Regions from separate parts of the Enterobacter sp. FW301-JW81 genome, predicted to be linked through region 1. Evidence: predicted binding sites of a transcription regulator. Region 1 holds the regulator's gene; each other region holds the start of a gene.

The links. Region 1 encodes PurR, which represses purine synthesis genes. Its sites were predicted from a motif close to CANGCAAACGTTTGCNTG; they were not measured.
Region 2: a site for PurR is predicted at 3,905-3,922, ahead of pyrC (dihydroorotase). Genes of this name have one in related genera too.
Region 3: a site for PurR is predicted at 3,116-3,133, ahead of glyA (serine hydroxymethyltransferase). Genes of this name have one in related genera too.

Annotation. Positions count from the first base shown of each region.
Region 1 is NZ_JBYTBA010000001.1:623,686-629,144, forward strand. It holds gene punC (purine nucleoside transporter PunC) at 1-1,006, opposite strand, end outside; gene punR (DNA-binding transcriptional activator PunR) at 1,122-2,033, shown strand; gene purR (HTH-type transcriptional repressor PurR) at 2,051-3,076, opposite strand; gene cydH (cytochrome bd-I oxidase subunit CydH) at 3,374-3,463, shown strand; gene AC3WOK_RS03010 (MFS transporter) at 3,627-4,793, shown strand; gene sodB (superoxide dismutase [Fe]) at 4,832-5,413, opposite strand.
Region 2 is NZ_JBYTBA010000001.1:392,248-397,706, reverse strand. It holds gene AC3WOK_RS01860 (Gfo/Idh/MocA family protein) at 1-483, opposite strand, end outside; gene AC3WOK_RS01855 (YceH family protein) at 486-1,136, opposite strand; gene rimJ (ribosomal protein S5-alanine N-acetyltransferase) at 1,146-1,730, opposite strand; gene mdtH (multidrug efflux MFS transporter MdtH) at 1,967-3,175, shown strand; gene AC3WOK_RS01840 (lipoprotein) at 3,299-3,859, shown strand; gene pyrC (dihydroorotase) at 3,986-5,032, shown strand; gene dinI (DNA damage-inducible protein I) at 5,107-5,352, shown strand.
Region 3 is NZ_JBYTBA010000002.1:36,796-42,254, forward strand. It holds gene glrR (two-component system response regulator GlrR) at 1-1,254, shown strand, start outside; gene glnB (nitrogen regulatory protein P-II) at 1,335-1,673, shown strand; gene hmpA (NO-inducible flavohemoprotein) at 1,755-2,945, opposite strand; gene glyA (serine hydroxymethyltransferase) at 3,250-4,503, shown strand; gene AC3WOK_RS07175 (DoxX family protein) at 4,558-4,980, opposite strand; gene AC3WOK_RS07180 (3-phenylpropionate MFS transporter) at 5,154-5,459, shown strand, end outside.

The sequences.
Region 1 (5,459 bases):
GCGCGGCGGCGCGTCCTGTCGCCTGCGGGAACGGACGGAGCGCCTGCGCTACGACGATAGGGTAAATCGCCCCGTTCGCGACGGCCATCACGCAGAATGGAATCAAAATTTCAGCCAGACCGGCGCCCGGAATAAAGCCAACGGCCCAGGTCCCGATAACGCTCAGGGCATACAGCACCAGCAGCCATGGCAGCATCTGCTGACCTTCCCACTTTTGCAGCGCTGCACGACAGCCGTATCCGCCCACCAGGAACGCGATGGTCTGCGGAACGTAGCTCAGCCCGATGGCTGCCGGGCTGTATCCCATATCGTGCAGAATAAACGGCGAGCCGGTGAGCCACGCGAAGAAGCTCGCCGAGCAGGCGGCATAGATCAGGACATTGCCGCGATACGCTTTGGTGCCCAGCAGGGAAGTGAAGGTGATTGGCTTCGCGTCAGCATGCGCCTCTTTTTTATGCGCGGGCTTGAGGGCAAACGCCGGCAGCATTAGTACCAGCGTGATGGCAAACAGCGTGGCAAAAATGGCCTGCCAGTCAAAATGCGCGAGGATCCAGCTGCCCAGCAGCGGAGCAAGGGCTGGCGAGAGTCCCACGAGCGGCATAATGGTGGCGAAAATACGGTTTGTGCGGTTAGCCGGGTAGTAGTCGGTAACCAGCGCCTGCCAGGTGACGGCAGCGGCACAGACGCCCACGGCCTGAATAAAGCGCAGCACCAGCAGCCAGGTGGCGTCGCGTACCCATAGCATCCCCAGACAGCCAACGGCAAAAATGGCCAGACCCAGCAGCAATACCGGTTTACGACCAAAGCGATCCGAGAGCGGTCCCCAGAGCAGCTGTGCGAAAGCAAAACCGGCGAGGAACAAACTCAGGCTGGCGCTGATGGCCGCGGCAGGCGTCTGCAGATCTTCCTGCATAGCGGCGAAAGCCGGCAGGTACATATCGGTGGCCAAAAAGCCCAGCACGCTTAAGCCGCCGAGCCAGACTAAAAAACCTTTCCTGGGTTGCATTATTTTATTCTCCTTAAGGAGGCAGGTGTACGTTGGCGCTGAGTGTAGGGAGTGCAAAGCCGCTTGTGAAACGCTAATATTTGGCGGGTGCATTCAAAAATTTTGCAGGCAGAAAATGTGGTCAGATTATTCTCTTGAAGTGGTCGATGCTGTCGCGCGTAACGGCAGCTTTAGCGGTGCGGCGCAGGAGCTGCACCGCGTCCCTTCGGCTATCAGCTACACCGTGCGTCAGCTCGAAGAGTGGCTGGCGGTTCCGCTGTTTGAACGGCGCCATCGTGATGTCGAATTAACGCCCGCCGGCGCGTGGTTTTTGAAGGAAGGGCGTTCTGTTATCAAAAAAATGCAGATCACCCGCGAACAGTGTCAGCAGATCGCCAACGGCTGGCGGGGGCATCTTTCCATCGCGGTGGATAATATCGTTAAGCCGGAACGCACCCGGCAAATGATCGTCGATTTCTATCGGCATTTTTCTGACGTCGAGCTGCGGGTCTCGCAGGAGGTGTTCAACGGCGTCTGGGATGCGCTGGCGGACGGCAGGGCAGAGATGGCGATTGGGGCCACGCAGGCGATCCCGGTCGGGGGACGTTACGCCTTTCGCGATATGGGCATGCTGAGCTGGAAGTGCGTGGTGGCACGCGATCATCCGCTGGCGGCAATGGAAGGGCCGTTGAGCGACGATACGCTACGCAACTGGCCTTCACTGGTGCTGGAGGATACCTCCCGTTCATTACCCAAGCGTATCACCTGGCTTCTGGATAACCAGCGGCGGGTGGTGGCCCCTGACTGGGAATCGTCGGCGACGTGCCTCAGCGCCGGGCTGTGCGTCGCGATGGTGCCCGTGCACTTTGCGCGCCCAAAAATCGATACCGGAGAATGGGTTGAACTGACGCTGGAGAATCCCTTCCCGGATGCGGCCTGCTGCCTCACCTGGCAGCAAAATGACGTCTCACCCGCCATGGACTGGCTTCTGGATTATCTGGGAGACAGCGAAACGCTGAACCGGGAGTGGTTACGGGAGCCAGCGTAGCTGGCCCCGTAGAGCGATTAACGACGGTAGTCGCGGAACGGGCCATCCGCAACGGAACGGCGTTCGATAAGGCGCGGGTGAACTTCAATGGACTGCGACTCTTCGCGCTTGTTGACGATCCTGTCCATCAGCATGTTGAAGGCCGTTTCGCCCAGCGAATCTTTCGGCTGGTGAATGGTGGTCAACGCTGGCGTAAAGTAGCGCGCGTTACGCACGTTATCATACCCGATCACGGAAATATCCTGCGGTACGCGCAGGCCCAGCTCATCGGCGGCGCAGAGCGCGCCCATCGCCATGATGTCGCCCCCGCAGAACACGGCGGTCGGACGATGCTGCTGGGAGACGATCTGCTGCATAGCGCGGTAGCCCGACTCCGGCTCAAAGTCGCCCTGCACGATCCAGTTTTCCGGCACGTTGATCAGCGCTTCTTCCATTGCTTTCATGAAGCCGGCCAGACGGCCCGCGCCGGTGTTGCGCTCCAGCGGACCCGGGATCACGCCAATCTCGCGGTGACCGCGTTCGATCAGGTAACGACCGGCCATATAGCCGCCTTCAAAGGCGTTATCGATAACGGAATCGGTGAAGTCCGCGCGCGCTTCGCCCCAGTCCATCACCACCATCGGAATATGGCGATACTCTTCGAGCATGGACAGCACGGACTCCGGATACTCGGAACACATCACCAGCAGGCCATCAACACGCTTTTGCGCCATCATCGACAGGTAGGCGCGCTGTTTTTCAATGCTGTTCCACGCGTTGCCCAGAATCAGGGTATAGCCTTTCTGGAAGCAGTTTTTCTCAACTGCTTCAATGATCTCGGCAAAATAGGCCGCTTCACTGCTGGTGGCCAGCAATCCAATAGATTTGGTGTGATTAACCTTGAGGCTTCGCGCAACCGCACTTGGCGAATAGTGCAGCTCTTTGATCGCGGCCCAGACGGCATTGCGCGTCTCTTCCGCCACGAAGCGGGTTTTGTTAATAACATGTGATACGGTTGTAGTGGAAACGTTTGCGCGTTTTGCTACGTCTTTAATTGTTGCCATTAAATGTCACTCCAGACCATATCCTAAACTCCTGAAAAACTTGAAGGTAAACGTTTGCCTTCTCTCACCCTTATTTCGCAATGTTGAGTTGCGGCACGCCGGGAAAACGACACGGGACGTCAGGAGGGGGTCAATGGCCGGTACGCTAATAAATTTAGCGTGGAATTTTGTCCTATCTTGATGAAAAGGGGAAGAGGTAAAGTGTTTATCAGTTTAAATCCAGGAAGATTTTTGACGTAAACTGTGCAAAAATGAGCAGGCTCACTTTTCGTGGGGGGATTAAAAGGAGAAAAATTGATGAGTTCCGATCTGAAGTTTTCGCTGTTCACCACCGTTATTGTGCTGGCTCTGATTGTCGCTGCCGGTCTGACGGCTGCGCTGCACTGATTTACGCGGAGGGAGAGCGTTCTCCCTCCCGATCGCCCCAATTGTTACTTCTCATGCAAAAATCTTTTGCCATTTTGTTAACTTCTAATTTTTTGTGATTGATGTCATGCTTTCGGCTTCTTTGTTCTGTGTCCCCATATGACACGGCATCCGGAGTTGACGCATGAAAATCAATTTTCCCCTGCTGGCCCTGGCGATTGGCGCTTTTGGGATTGGCACCACTGAATTCTCCCCGATGGGGTTACTGCCTGTTATTGCCCGGGGCGTGGACGTCTCGATCCCTGCTGCAGGCATGTTAATCAGCGCCTACGCAATCGGCGTGATGGTAGGCGCGCCGCTGATGACGCTTCTCCTTTCGCACCGCGCGCGCCGCAATGCGCTGATTTTCCTGATGGCGATTTTCACCCTGGGCAACGTGCTTTCCGCCATTGCGCCGGACTACACCACGCTGATGCTGTCTCGCATTCTGACCAGCCTTAACCACGGCGCGTTCTTTGGGCTGGGGTCGGTCGTGGCGGCAAGCGTGGTGCCAAAACACAAGCAGGCGAGCGCCGTGGCAACCATGTTTATGGGCCTGACGATTGCCAACATTGGCGGGGTGCCTGCGGCGACCTGGCTGGGTGAAGCGATCGGCTGGCGTATGTCCTTCCTGGCGACCGCCGGGCTAGGCGTGATTGCCATGGTGGCGCTGTTCTTCTCCTTGCCAAAAGGCAGAGCGGGGGAACGTCCTGACGTGCGCAGAGAGCTTTCGGTGCTGATGCGCCCGCAGGTGCTCTCCGCGCTGCTCACCACCGTCCTGGGGGCAGGGGCGATGTTCACCCTTTACACCTACATTTCGCCGGTGTTGCATGACATCACCCACGCGACGCCTCTCTTTGTTACCGCAATGCTGGTGCTGATTGGCGTGGGCTTCTCGATTGGCAACTATCTGGGTGGGAAATTTGCCGACCGTTCCGTGAGCGGGACGCTGAAGGGCTTCTTAACCCTGCTGATTGTCATCATGATCGCCATTCCGTGGCTGGCGCGTAACGAGTATGGGGCCGCCATTGCGATGGTCGTCTGGGGTGCCGCAACCTTTGCCGTGGTTCCACCGCTGCAGATGCGCGTGATGCGTGTCGCGCATGAAGCGCCGGGTCTCTCATCTTCGGTCAATATTGGTGCCTTCAACCTGGGCAATGCACTCGGTGCGGCGGCCGGTGGGGCCGTGATTTCAGGGGGGCTGGGGTACAGCTTTGTGCCGGTGATGGGGGCAATCATTGCCGCCCTCGGCCTGCTGCTGGTGATGATGTCGGGTCGTAAACAGCCGGAAGCAGCCTGCGCTGCTGAATAAACCAAAAACGCAGAAGGGCGAGCCCTTCTGCGTGTCTCTTACGCGGCGAAGTTCTTCGCCACAAAGTCCCAGTTAACCAGCGCCCAGAAGTGCTCCAGGTAGTTAGGACGCGCGTTACGGTAATCAATGTAGTAAGCGTGTTCCCAAACGTCTACGGTCATCAGCGGCTTAGCGCTGGTGGTCAGCGGGGTGCCCGCGTTAGACGTAGAAACGATAGCCAGTTTGCCATCAGCTTCTTTGACCAGCCACGTCCAGCCAGAGCCGAAGTTCTTGATCGCGGCATCGGTGAACTTCGCTTTGAAATCCGCGAAGCTGCCAAATGCGGCGTTGATGGCGGCAGCCAGTTCACCGGCAGGCTCACCACCGGCATTCGGTGCCAGGCAGTGCCAGTAGAAGGTGTGATTCCACACCTGAGCGGCGTTGTTAAATACGCCACCCTCTGAGCTGCGGACGATCTCTTCCAGCGTTTTGCCTTCGAAATCGGTGCCCTTGATCAGGTTGTTCAGGTTGGTGACGTACGTCTGGTGATGCTTGCCGTAATGATATTCCAGGGTTTCCGCAGAAATGTGCGGTGCCAGGGCGTCTTTTGCATACGGTAGTGCAGGTAATTCGAACGACATTGCTTCTCTCCTTATTGTATTTTGCGTTGCCAATAACCACACAGAC
Region 2 (5,459 bases), 230 kb from region 1:
CAGCGTGAAGCGCAGATCGTTTGGGCCAATGCTGTCGGTACGGTGCTTATCCATCCGCAGCGAGGCAAGCGTGCCGGACTCCGCCTTCAGCTGCTGGTAAAGCGGCGCGAAGCGGCGGTTGAAACCGACCATCAGCGTCAGGTTTTTACGTGCCGCCAGCTCAATCAGCCGTTCCGCGTCCTGAACATTTTCAGCCAGCGGTTTATCCACGCAGACGTGGACACCCGCATTAAGCAGCTCGCTCACCACCTGATAGTGGGTTGCCGTTGAGGTATGCACAAAGACCGCATCGCACTCGCGGGCCAGATCCTGCAGAGAGGCGGCATACGGGATGCGCCAGGTTTCGCAGATGCGCTCGGCCTTCTCGCGCGTGGGCGACCATGCCCCCTGAAGCGTCCAGTCCGTCGCCGCACCTAATACCGGTAGCCAGGCTTTTTGCGCGATCCCGCCCAGCCCCACTACGCCTACACGTAATTTTTTCACCGTTAGTCTCCCAGGTGTGCCAGCAACGCATCCAGACGCTGTTTCAGCCCGGCGACCTCTTCTTCCAGCGCGTCCACGCGGGCAGCCAAATCGTCATTTCCATCAGTAACATCGGTGATAATGGAATTAACTGAAATATCAATTTCGCCGCTGAAGAGATGCATATAGCGGCTTTCACGCTTGCCCGGCTCGCGCGCCAGACGCGCCACGTAAGGGCCGTCTTCACGTGTGGCCAGCCCTTCCAGGACCTGTTCAACTTCCTGCATATCCGCGAACTCGTGCATGCGGGAGGCTCGCGTGCGCAGCTCGCCCGGTGTTTGTGCCCCACGCAGCAACAGCGTGGTGATGACCGCCACTTCCGCACTGCTCAGCTTCAGGTCGCCAAATTCGGAATTACAAAACCGCTGTTCGTATTTGGTGACGCGGTTGCCGAAGCCGCTCACGGTGCGCAGATAGTGGCGTTTTACCAGCGCATCCAGCACGTCCTGAACGTCATCCTCGCTAAGGTTCATGACCGGCTCGCGGTTGGTCTTCTGGTTGCAGGCCATGGTCACGGCGTTGACGGAGAGCGGATACTGCTCCGGCGTGGTGACCTGTTTTTCAAGTAAGCACCCAATCACGCGCGCTTCTGTACCGTTTAGCTGATACTTCATCTTTTCTCCTTAACGACCTGCAGTCCAGTCCCGGGTGGTTAATGCTGTCAGAACGTGGTCGCGCCACTCTCCGTCTATCAGCAGATAGTCTTTGGCATAACCCTCTTTCTCGAACCCTAAACGCGCCAGCAAATTCCCGCTGCGCTGATTATGCGGCATATAGTTCGCCATAATACGATGGATATGTTGCGTGCGTTGCATGTAGCGGATCGCCACCGTCAGCGCCTCATACATTAGCCCCTGCCCCTGCCATTTCTGACCAATGGAGTAGCCCAGGTAACAGGCGTGAAACGATCCGCGCACCACGTTTGAAAAATTGGCGATCCCGATAATCTCTTTCTCTTCAGGATCGAGCAGCGCGAAATAAAACGCGCTGCCCTGCTTGTGAAATTCCGTAATCATGCTGAGGCGCGCCTGCCAGCCGGAAGGGTAACAATGGCTCTCATCCCGAACGGGTTCCCAGGGTTTTAAAAACTGGCGATTCTCGGCGTAATAATCCGCCAGACGCCAGGCATCACGCTCATGCACCAGACGAACGACCAGCCTGTCCGTTGTCAGACGCACTTTTGGCACATTACTGCGATAGCCAAACATCGATACCACTCCTTCCCGTCACTTCTGCTTACCCATTAGCTTTACTATACCTGCGCCTGTGCCGTCTGTGAAAACAGTGACATACCATTTTGCCCGCTTTTCACATTTTTCGATGAGAACTCTCTATCAAAGCGCGCTTTTGATAAAAAAATATTGTCACGTGCAGGGGTGGGAAAAAACGCAGCGACACCGCAGAATGTTAGCGTGCTCACCATCCTATTTTCCCTGGAGGGAAAATGTCCCGCGTATCACAGGCCAGGAGCCTGGGTAAATATTTCCTGCTGGTCGATAACATGCTGGTCGTACTCGGCTTTTTCGTCGTGTTTCCTCTCATCTCGATTCGCTTCGTCGATCAAATGGGCTGGGCGGCGCTGATGGTCGGTATCGCGCTAGGGTTGCGTCAGTTTGTTCAGCAAGGCCTGGGCGTATTTGGCGGTGCCATCGCCGACCGCTTTGGTGCTAAACCGATGATCGTCACCGGCATGCTGCTCCGCGCGGCAGGCTTTGCCACGATGGCGATTGCCCAGGAGCCCTGGCTGCTCTGGTTCTCCTGCTTCCTCTCCGGTATAGGAGGCACCCTGTTCGATCCGCCGCGCACCGCGCTGGTGGTGAAGTTGATTCGCCCGCAGCATCGCGGCCGTTTCTTCTCGATCCTGATGATGCAGGACAGTGCCGGGGCGGTTATCGGCGCGCTGTTGGGAAGCTGGCTGCTGCAGTATGACTTCCGCCTGGTCTGTGCGGCTGGCGCGGTGCTCTTTATCCTGTGCGCGCTGTTTAACGGCATGTTCCTGCCGGCGTGGAAACTGTCGACCGTTAAAGCACCGGTCCGGGAAGGACTTGGCCGCGTCCTGCGCGACAGGCGTTTTGTCACCTATGTACTGACCCTGACGGGGTATTACATGCTTGCTGTGCAGGTCATGCTGATGCTGCCGATCATGGTCAACGACATTGCAGGTACCCCTGCTGCCGTTAAGTGGATGTACGCCATTGAAGCCGCACTTTCCCTGACGCTGCTCTATCCGATTGCCCGCTGGAGCGAACGGCGTTTTCGTCTCGAGCATCGCCTGATGGCTGGCCTGTTCCTGATGACGCTGAGCATGATGCCGATCGGCCTGGTGAACTCACTTCAGCAGCTGTTTACGCTGATTTGCACGTTCTATATCGGCTCCATCATCGCCGAACCGGCCCGTGAAACGCTGAGCGCCTCGCTCGCGGATGCACGCGCCCGCGGCAGCTATATGGGGTTCAGCCGGCTGGGGCTGGCCCTCGGTGGCGCATTAGGTTACGCCGGCGGCGGCTGGTTGTTTGATGCCGGCAAAGCGTTACATCAACCCGAGCTCCCCTGGATGATGCTCGGCGCGGTGGGCTTTATGACGCTCCTTGCCCTGTGGTGGCAGTTCAGCCCGAAACGCAGCGCGAGCGGTATGCTCGAACCCGGCGCATAGCCTTTTCCTCGGGCGGGAATCTCTCCCGCCCCACTTCTCAGTTTTTTCTGCTGGTTTCTGCTATTTCACACTGACATACTGGCGTAACAGGACAGAAGCGCCGATTTTTCGTTGAGGAACACTATGAAGAAAATTGTCTTTGCTGCTGCATTAATTGTCAGCGGTCTGCTGGTTGGCTGTAACCAGCTCACGCAATATACCGTCAGTGAGCAGGAAATTAATCAGGCGCTGGAAAAACATAACAATTTTTCTAAAGACATTGGCGTACCGGGGCTTGCGGACGCGCATATCGTGCTCACGAATCTGACCAGCCAGATTGGGCGGGAAGAGCCAAACAAAGTCACCCTGGCCGGTGATGCGGACCTCGATATGTCATCCCTCTTTGGTAATCAGAAAGCCAACATCAAGCTCAAGCTGAAGGCCCTGCCCGTTTTCAATAAAGAGAAAGGGGCCATTTTCCTGCAGGAAATGGAAGTCGTCGATGCGCAGGTTTCTCCGGACAAGATGGCGCCGGTTCTGCAAACCCTGATGCCCTATCTGAACCAGTCGCTGCGTAACTATTTTAACCAGCAGCCCGCGTACGTCTTAAGTGAAGACAAAAGCAAGGGTGAAGCTCTGGCGAAAAAATATGCAAAAGGCATAGAGGTGAAACCGGGAGAAATTATCATTCCTTTCACCGATTAACCTGAAGGGCGCTGCGGCGCCCTTTTTTTTACGGAAAAGTGTGCAAACGAAAACGTTTCCGCTTATGATTTGTGTCCGGCAAAAACAGCCATCCTTATGACTGATTCCTGACAAGCCGGAGCTTCCATGACTGCACAACCCCAGGTTCTTAAAATCCGCCGCCCTGACGACTGGCATATCCATCTGCGTGATGGCGATATGCTGAAAACCGTCGTGCCTTATACCAGCGAAATTTATGGCCGCGCGATTGTTATGCCTAACCTGGTTCCGCCAGTCACCACCGTCGATGCCGCGATTGCCTACCGCCAGCGCATCCTTGATGCCATTCCCGAGGGGCATGATTTTACCCCGCTGATGACCTGCTATCTGACCGATTCACTGGATCCGAACGAAGTGGAGCGCGGTTTTAACGAAGGCGTATTCACGGCGGCGAAACTCTACCCGGCGAATGCTACCACCAACTCCAGCCACGGCGTCACCAGCATTGATGCCATCATGCCGGTTCTGGAACGCATGCAGAAACTGGGCATGCCGCTGCTGGTCCATGGTGAAGTGACGCATGCCGAGATTGACATCTTCGACCGTGAAGCGCGTTTTATCGAAACCGTGATGGAGCCTCTGCGCCAGCGTCTGCCAGCGCTTAAGGTGGTCTTTGAGCATATCACCACCAAAGACGCAGCAGAGTATGTACGTGACGGCAATGAACTTATCGCCGCCACCATTACGCCACAGCACCTGATGTTTAACCGTAACCACATGCTGGTGGGCGGGGTGCGCCCTCACCTGTACTGCCTGCCCATCCTCAAGCGCAACATCCACCAGCAGGCGCTGCGCGAGCTGGTTGCCAGCGGGTTCTCCCGCGCCTTCCTTGGCACCGATTCCGCGCCTCACGCCCGCCATCGTAAAGAGGCGAGCTGCGGCTGTGCAGGCTGTTTTAACGCCCCAACGGCACTTGCCAGCTACGCGACCGTATTTGAAGAGATGAACGCCCTGGAACATTTCGAAGCGTTCTGCTCCCTCAACGGCCCGCGCTTCTACGGCCTGCCGGTCAATGACTCCTTCATTGAACTGGAGCGTAAAGCGAGCCACGTTGAGGAGTCCATTGCGCTGACGGATGACACGCTGATCCCATTCCTGGCCGGTGAAACCGTAAACTGGACGGTAAAACGTTAAAAAACCGAAGCCCCTTGTTGTCAAACCCATAATATACCTGTATAAATAAACAGTATATTACACAGGGGGCATTTATGCGTATTGAAGTCACCATAGCCAAAACTACCGTTCTGCCTGCCGGCGCGCTTGATGCCCTGGCAGGCGAACTATCCCGTCGTATTAACAACACTTTTCCCGACAACGCGGGTGCCGTAACGGTGCGTTACGCCGCGGCAAACAACCTGTCCGTCATTGGCGCTGCGAAAGAAGATAAAGATCGCATCAGCGAGATCCTGCAGGAAACGTGGGAAAGCGCAGACGACTGGTTCATCACTGATTAACACTGCTCCCTCATTGTGTTTTTTGCCGGGTCGCCCCGGCTTTTTTTCGTCTGAACATTCTGGAAGTTCAAATTAATTCGGTATCTTCTTTAAGAATCGTGAACAAG
Region 3 (5,459 bases), on a different contig from region 1:
GAAGGCTACAGCGTCGTAACCGCTGAAAGCGGGCTGGAAGGGCTGAAGATCCTCAGCCGCGAGAAAATCGATCTGGTGATAAGCGACCTGCGGATGGACGAAATGGATGGCCTGCAGCTGTTCGCGGAGATCCAGAAGCAGCAGCCGGGTATGCCCGTGATTATCCTCACGGCGCACGGCTCAATTCCGGATGCGGTTGCGGCGACCCAGCAGGGGGTATTCAGCTTCCTGACCAAGCCGGTGGACAAAGACGCGCTTTATAAGGCAATCGACAGCGCGCTGGAACATGCCGCCCCGGCGGGGGATGAAGCGTGGCGGGAGTCTATCGTCACCCGCAGCCCCATTATGCTGCGTTTGCTCGAACAGGCCCGGATGGTGGCACAGTCTGACGTCAGCGTGCTCATCAACGGCCAGAGCGGAACCGGGAAAGAGATCCTGGCGCAGGCTATTCACAACGCTAGCCCGCGCAGCAAAAACGCCTTTATTGCCATCAACTGCGGCGCGCTGCCGGAACAGCTGCTCGAATCTGAACTGTTTGGACATGCCCGCGGCGCCTTCACCGGCGCGGTAAGCAGCCGGGAAGGGCTGTTCCAGGCCGCGGAAGGGGGCACGCTGTTCCTCGACGAGATTGGTGACATGCCTGCGCCGCTGCAGGTTAAACTGCTGCGCGTGTTGCAGGAGCGAAAAGTCCGCCCGCTGGGTAGCAATCGCGACATCGATATTAACGTGCGTATTATTTCGGCAACGCACCGCGACCTGCCGAAAGTGATGGCCCGCAACGAGTTTCGCGAAGATCTCTACTACCGCCTGAACGTCGTGAACCTGAAGATCCCGGCGCTGGCCGAGCGTGCGGAAGACATTCCGCTGCTGGCGAACCATCTTTTGCGCCAGGCGGCCGATCGTCATAAACCGTTCGTGCGCGCGTTTTCCACTGATGCGATGAAACGACTGATGACGGCAAGCTGGCCGGGTAACGTGCGTCAGCTGGTCAACGTGATTGAGCAGTGCGTGGCGCTGACGTCCTCACCGGTGATCAGCGACGCGCTGGTGGAGCAGGCGCTGGAAGGGGAAAACACGGCGCTGCCGACGTTTGCCGAAGCGCGGAATCAGTTCGAGCTTAACTATCTGCGCAAGCTATTGCAGATAACCAAAGGCAACGTGACCCACGCGGCGCGCATGGCCGGACGTAACCGCACTGAGTTCTACAAGCTGCTGTCGCGTCATGAGCTTGAAGCCAACGATTTTAAAGAGTAGTACCGCAAAATTCGATTGAATATGATACTGTGAGCAATCGATTACGAGGCAGCTTACAGGCAAGAGTTTAAGGACCCACCATGAAAAAAATTGATGCGATTATTAAACCTTTCAAACTGGATGACGTACGTGAAGCGCTGGCGGAAGTCGGCATCACCGGGATGACCGTGACGGAAGTGAAAGGTTTTGGTCGTCAGAAAGGCCACACCGAGCTTTACCGTGGCGCAGAGTACATGGTGGACTTTCTGCCGAAAGTAAAAATTGAAATCGTGGTGAGCGACGATATCGTGGACACCTGTGTGGATACCATTATCCGCACGGCGCAGACGGGCAAAATCGGCGACGGTAAAATCTTCGTCTTTGACGTGGCGCGCGTGATCCGTATCCGTACCGGCGAAGAAGACGACGCCGCGATTTAACATTGCCAACGGTTTTGTAGGCCGGGTAAGGCGCAGCCGCCACCCGGCAAAAAAAAGCCCCTCGAACGAGGGGCTTTTTCATTACAGCACCTTATGCGGCCCAAAACATTCGTAATGAATGTTGTCTTTATTCACGCCCAGCTCGACCAGCTGCTTCGCGGCATACTGCATAAACGCCACCGGCCCACAGACGTAGAACTGCATATCCGGCGCGCTAAACGCGGCTTCATGCTGGCTTAAATTCATCAGCCCTTCGCTGTCAAAGCGAGCGGCTGCGCGGTCCGCCTCCGTCGGCAGGCGATACCAGGTGTGCGCAGTGAAACGCGGTAGGGACGCCCCGAGCGTTTTCACTTCATCAGCGAAGGCATGGACATCACCGTTCTCGGCGGCGTGGAACCAGTTTACCTGGGCGTCGTGCTTTGCTTTTGCCAGCGTATCGAGCATCGCCAGCATTGGCGTTTGACCGACACCCGCAGAGATCAGCGTCACTGGCGTATTGCCGTCAACGGTCATAAAGAAATCGCCCGCAGGCGCGGCCAGATGAACCACATCGCCTACGCTAGCTTCGTTGTGCAGCCAGGTGGATACCTGACCGCCGTCCTCGCGCTTCACCGCAATGCGATAGCCTTTGCCGTTTGGCTTGCGGGTGAGGGAATACTGGCGGATCTCCTGGTGCGGGAAACCTTCAGGCTTAAGCCATACGCCCAGATACTGCCCTGGCTGATAATCGGCCACCGGCTGACCGTCCACCGGTTCAAATTCGAAGCTGGTGATTAAAGCGCTGCGCGGCGTTTTCTCAACGATGCGGAACGCGCGGGTTCCTGCCCAGCCACCTTTCTTGCCGGCGTTTTCGCTGTAGATCTGTGCTTCACGGTTGATAAATACGTTTGCCAGCACGCCGTAGGCTTTGCCCCACGCGTCCAGAACCTCCTGACCCGGGCTAAACATTTCGTCCAGCGTTGCCAGCAGGTGAGCGCCCACTATGTTGTACTGCTCGGGTTTGATCTGGAAGCTGGTATGTTTCTGCGCAATTTTCTCCACCGCAGGCAGCAGCGCTGCCAGGTTCTCAATATTGCTGGCGTAGGCCGCGATAGCATTGAACAGGGCTTCGCGCTGATCGCCGTTACGCTGGTTGCTCATGTTGAAAATCTCTTTGAGCTCCGGGTTGTGCGTGAACATGCGATCGTAGAAATGGGCGGTGAGTTTAGGACCGGTTTCCACCAGCAGGGGAATAGTGGCTTTAACGGTAGCGATGGTTTGAGCGTCGAGCATAGCAGCTTCCTTACGATGTGATCTTAATGATGTATTTTATATGCATCTTATAAAAAATAACCCTGCTTTGTAAATGGATCTTTGCAAGATGAAAAATATGCATCACAAACCTGAAAAGAAATCCGCTGAAAAGGGCGAGAGCTTTATTCCTCAAACCCTTGCGTGGCGCGAAGGAAAACGTTTGCGTAAAATCGTTTGTCAAGACCTGTTATCACAGAACTAATCAGTTATACTGTTGCCCGTCGTCCAATAGGACTGCCTTTTCAGGCCAAAATTTACTTGTTAGCTGAGTCAGGAGATGCGGATGTTAAAGCGTGAAATGAACATTGCCGATTATGATGCCGAACTGTGGCAGGCTATGGAGCAGGAAAAAGTACGTCAGGAAGAGCACATCGAACTGATCGCCTCCGAAAACTACACCAGCCCGCGAGTTATGCAGGCGCAGGGTTCTCAGCTGACTAACAAATATGCTGAAGGTTACCCGGGCAAGCGCTATTACGGCGGTTGCGAGTACGTTGATATCGTTGAGCAGCTGGCTATCGACCGTGCGAAAGAACTCTTTGGCGCTGACTACGCGAACGTCCAGCCGCACTCTGGCTCTCAGGCTAACTTCGCGGTCTACACCGCGCTGCTGCAGCCGGGCGATACCGTTCTGGGTATGAACCTGGCGCAGGGCGGCCACCTGACTCACGGCTCCCCGGTTAACTTCTCCGGCAAACTGTACAACATCATCCCTTACGGTATTGATGAGTCCGGCAAAATTGACTACGAAGACATGGCTAAGCAGGCCAAAGAGCACAAGCCGAAGATGATCATCGGTGGTTTCTCTGCTTACTCCGGTATCGTTGACTGGGCAAAAATGCGTGAAATCGCAGACAGCATCGGCGCTTATCTGTTCGTCGACATGGCGCACGTTGCCGGTCTGATTGCCGCAGGCGTTTACCCGAACCCGGTTCCACACGCTCACGTTGTGACCACTACCACCCACAAAACCCTGGCGGGTCCACGCGGTGGCCTGATCCTGGCGAAAGGCGGTGATGAAGAGCTGTACAAAAAACTGAACTCCGCCGTGTTCCCAAGCGCGCAGGGCGGCCCGCTGATGCACGTTATCGCGGCAAAAGCGGTAGCACTGAAAGAAGCGATGGAGCCAGAGTTCAAAGTTTACCAGCAGCAGGTTGCCAAAAACGCCAAAGCGATGGTGGAAGTGTTCCTGAACCGCGGCTACAAAGTGGTGTCTGGCGGGACTGAAAACCACCTGTTCCTGCTGGATCTGGTTGATAAGAACCTGACCGGTAAAGAAGCTGACGCTGCCCTGGGCCGTGCCAACATCACCGTGAACAAAAACAGCGTGCCAAACGATCCGAAGAGCCCGTTTGTAACGTCCGGCATCCGTATCGGTTCTCCGGCCGTGACTCGCCGCGGCTTTAAAGAAGCGGAAGTGAAAGAGCTGGCTGGCTGGATGTGTGACGTTCTGGACAACATCAATGACGAAGCGGTTATCGAGCGCGTTAAAGGTAAAGTTCTGGATATCTGCGCACGCTTCCCGGTATACGCATAATTCCTCTGCTGTACAGAAATAAAAAAGGCCGCGCTTGCGGCCTTTTTTTATGGCTTAACGCCGGTCCAGGGAAATGGCGCCGGGGCCCACGATTGCCAGTAAAATAAAGGCACCCGCAATACTGATATTCTTGTAGAAGTTGATCATATTCGGTACGACCGCGTCGCCGGTCATATCCCAGTAGTGATGACCAATTACCGCCGTGCCCAGCGTGTAGAACACAAACAGTACCGCGATAGGGCGGGTGAAAAAGCCCAGCACGATCAGAATGGCGGCAGGCACTTCCATCACCACCGCGATAATGGCCGCCAGCATGGGCATCGGCGTGCCCAGCGACGTCATATATTGTACGGTGCCGCTAAACCCCGTCAGTTTTGGATAACCAAAGATAATAAACAGCACGACAAGCGCGATGCGACCAATCAACAGCAGCAGGTGACGCGACTGACCAAAATCGAGATAACGAAGTGAGTTCATGGCAGAAATACCTCTGCAAGTGGAGTAATTTAAACGTAATACACATTTGCATTCCCTGCCATAAGCCAGACGACTGCACAATATGTTAATTTTTCGTTAATTTATAGCAGGCTATCGACTTGCTTAATTTTTATATTCTCGCCAGACTATGGCCTCGATTTCGGGAGGGATTCATGGTCTTGCATTCCACGCGCTGGCTGGCGCTCAGTTATTTCACCTATTTCTTTAGCTACGGTATTTTTCTGCCTTTCTGGAGCGTCTGGCTCAAGGGTATCGGCCTGACTCCTGAGACCATTGGTGTCCTGCTGGGGGCCGGGCTGGTGGCGCGTTTCCTCGGCAGCCTGCTGATTGCCCCGCGCGTCAGCGATCCCTCCTTACTGATCAAGGCCGTGCGCATTCTTGCCCTGCTGACGCTGGTCTTTGTGGCCTGCTTCTGGGTCAGCCACCAGTTTGCCTGGCTGATGGTGGTGATGGTTGGC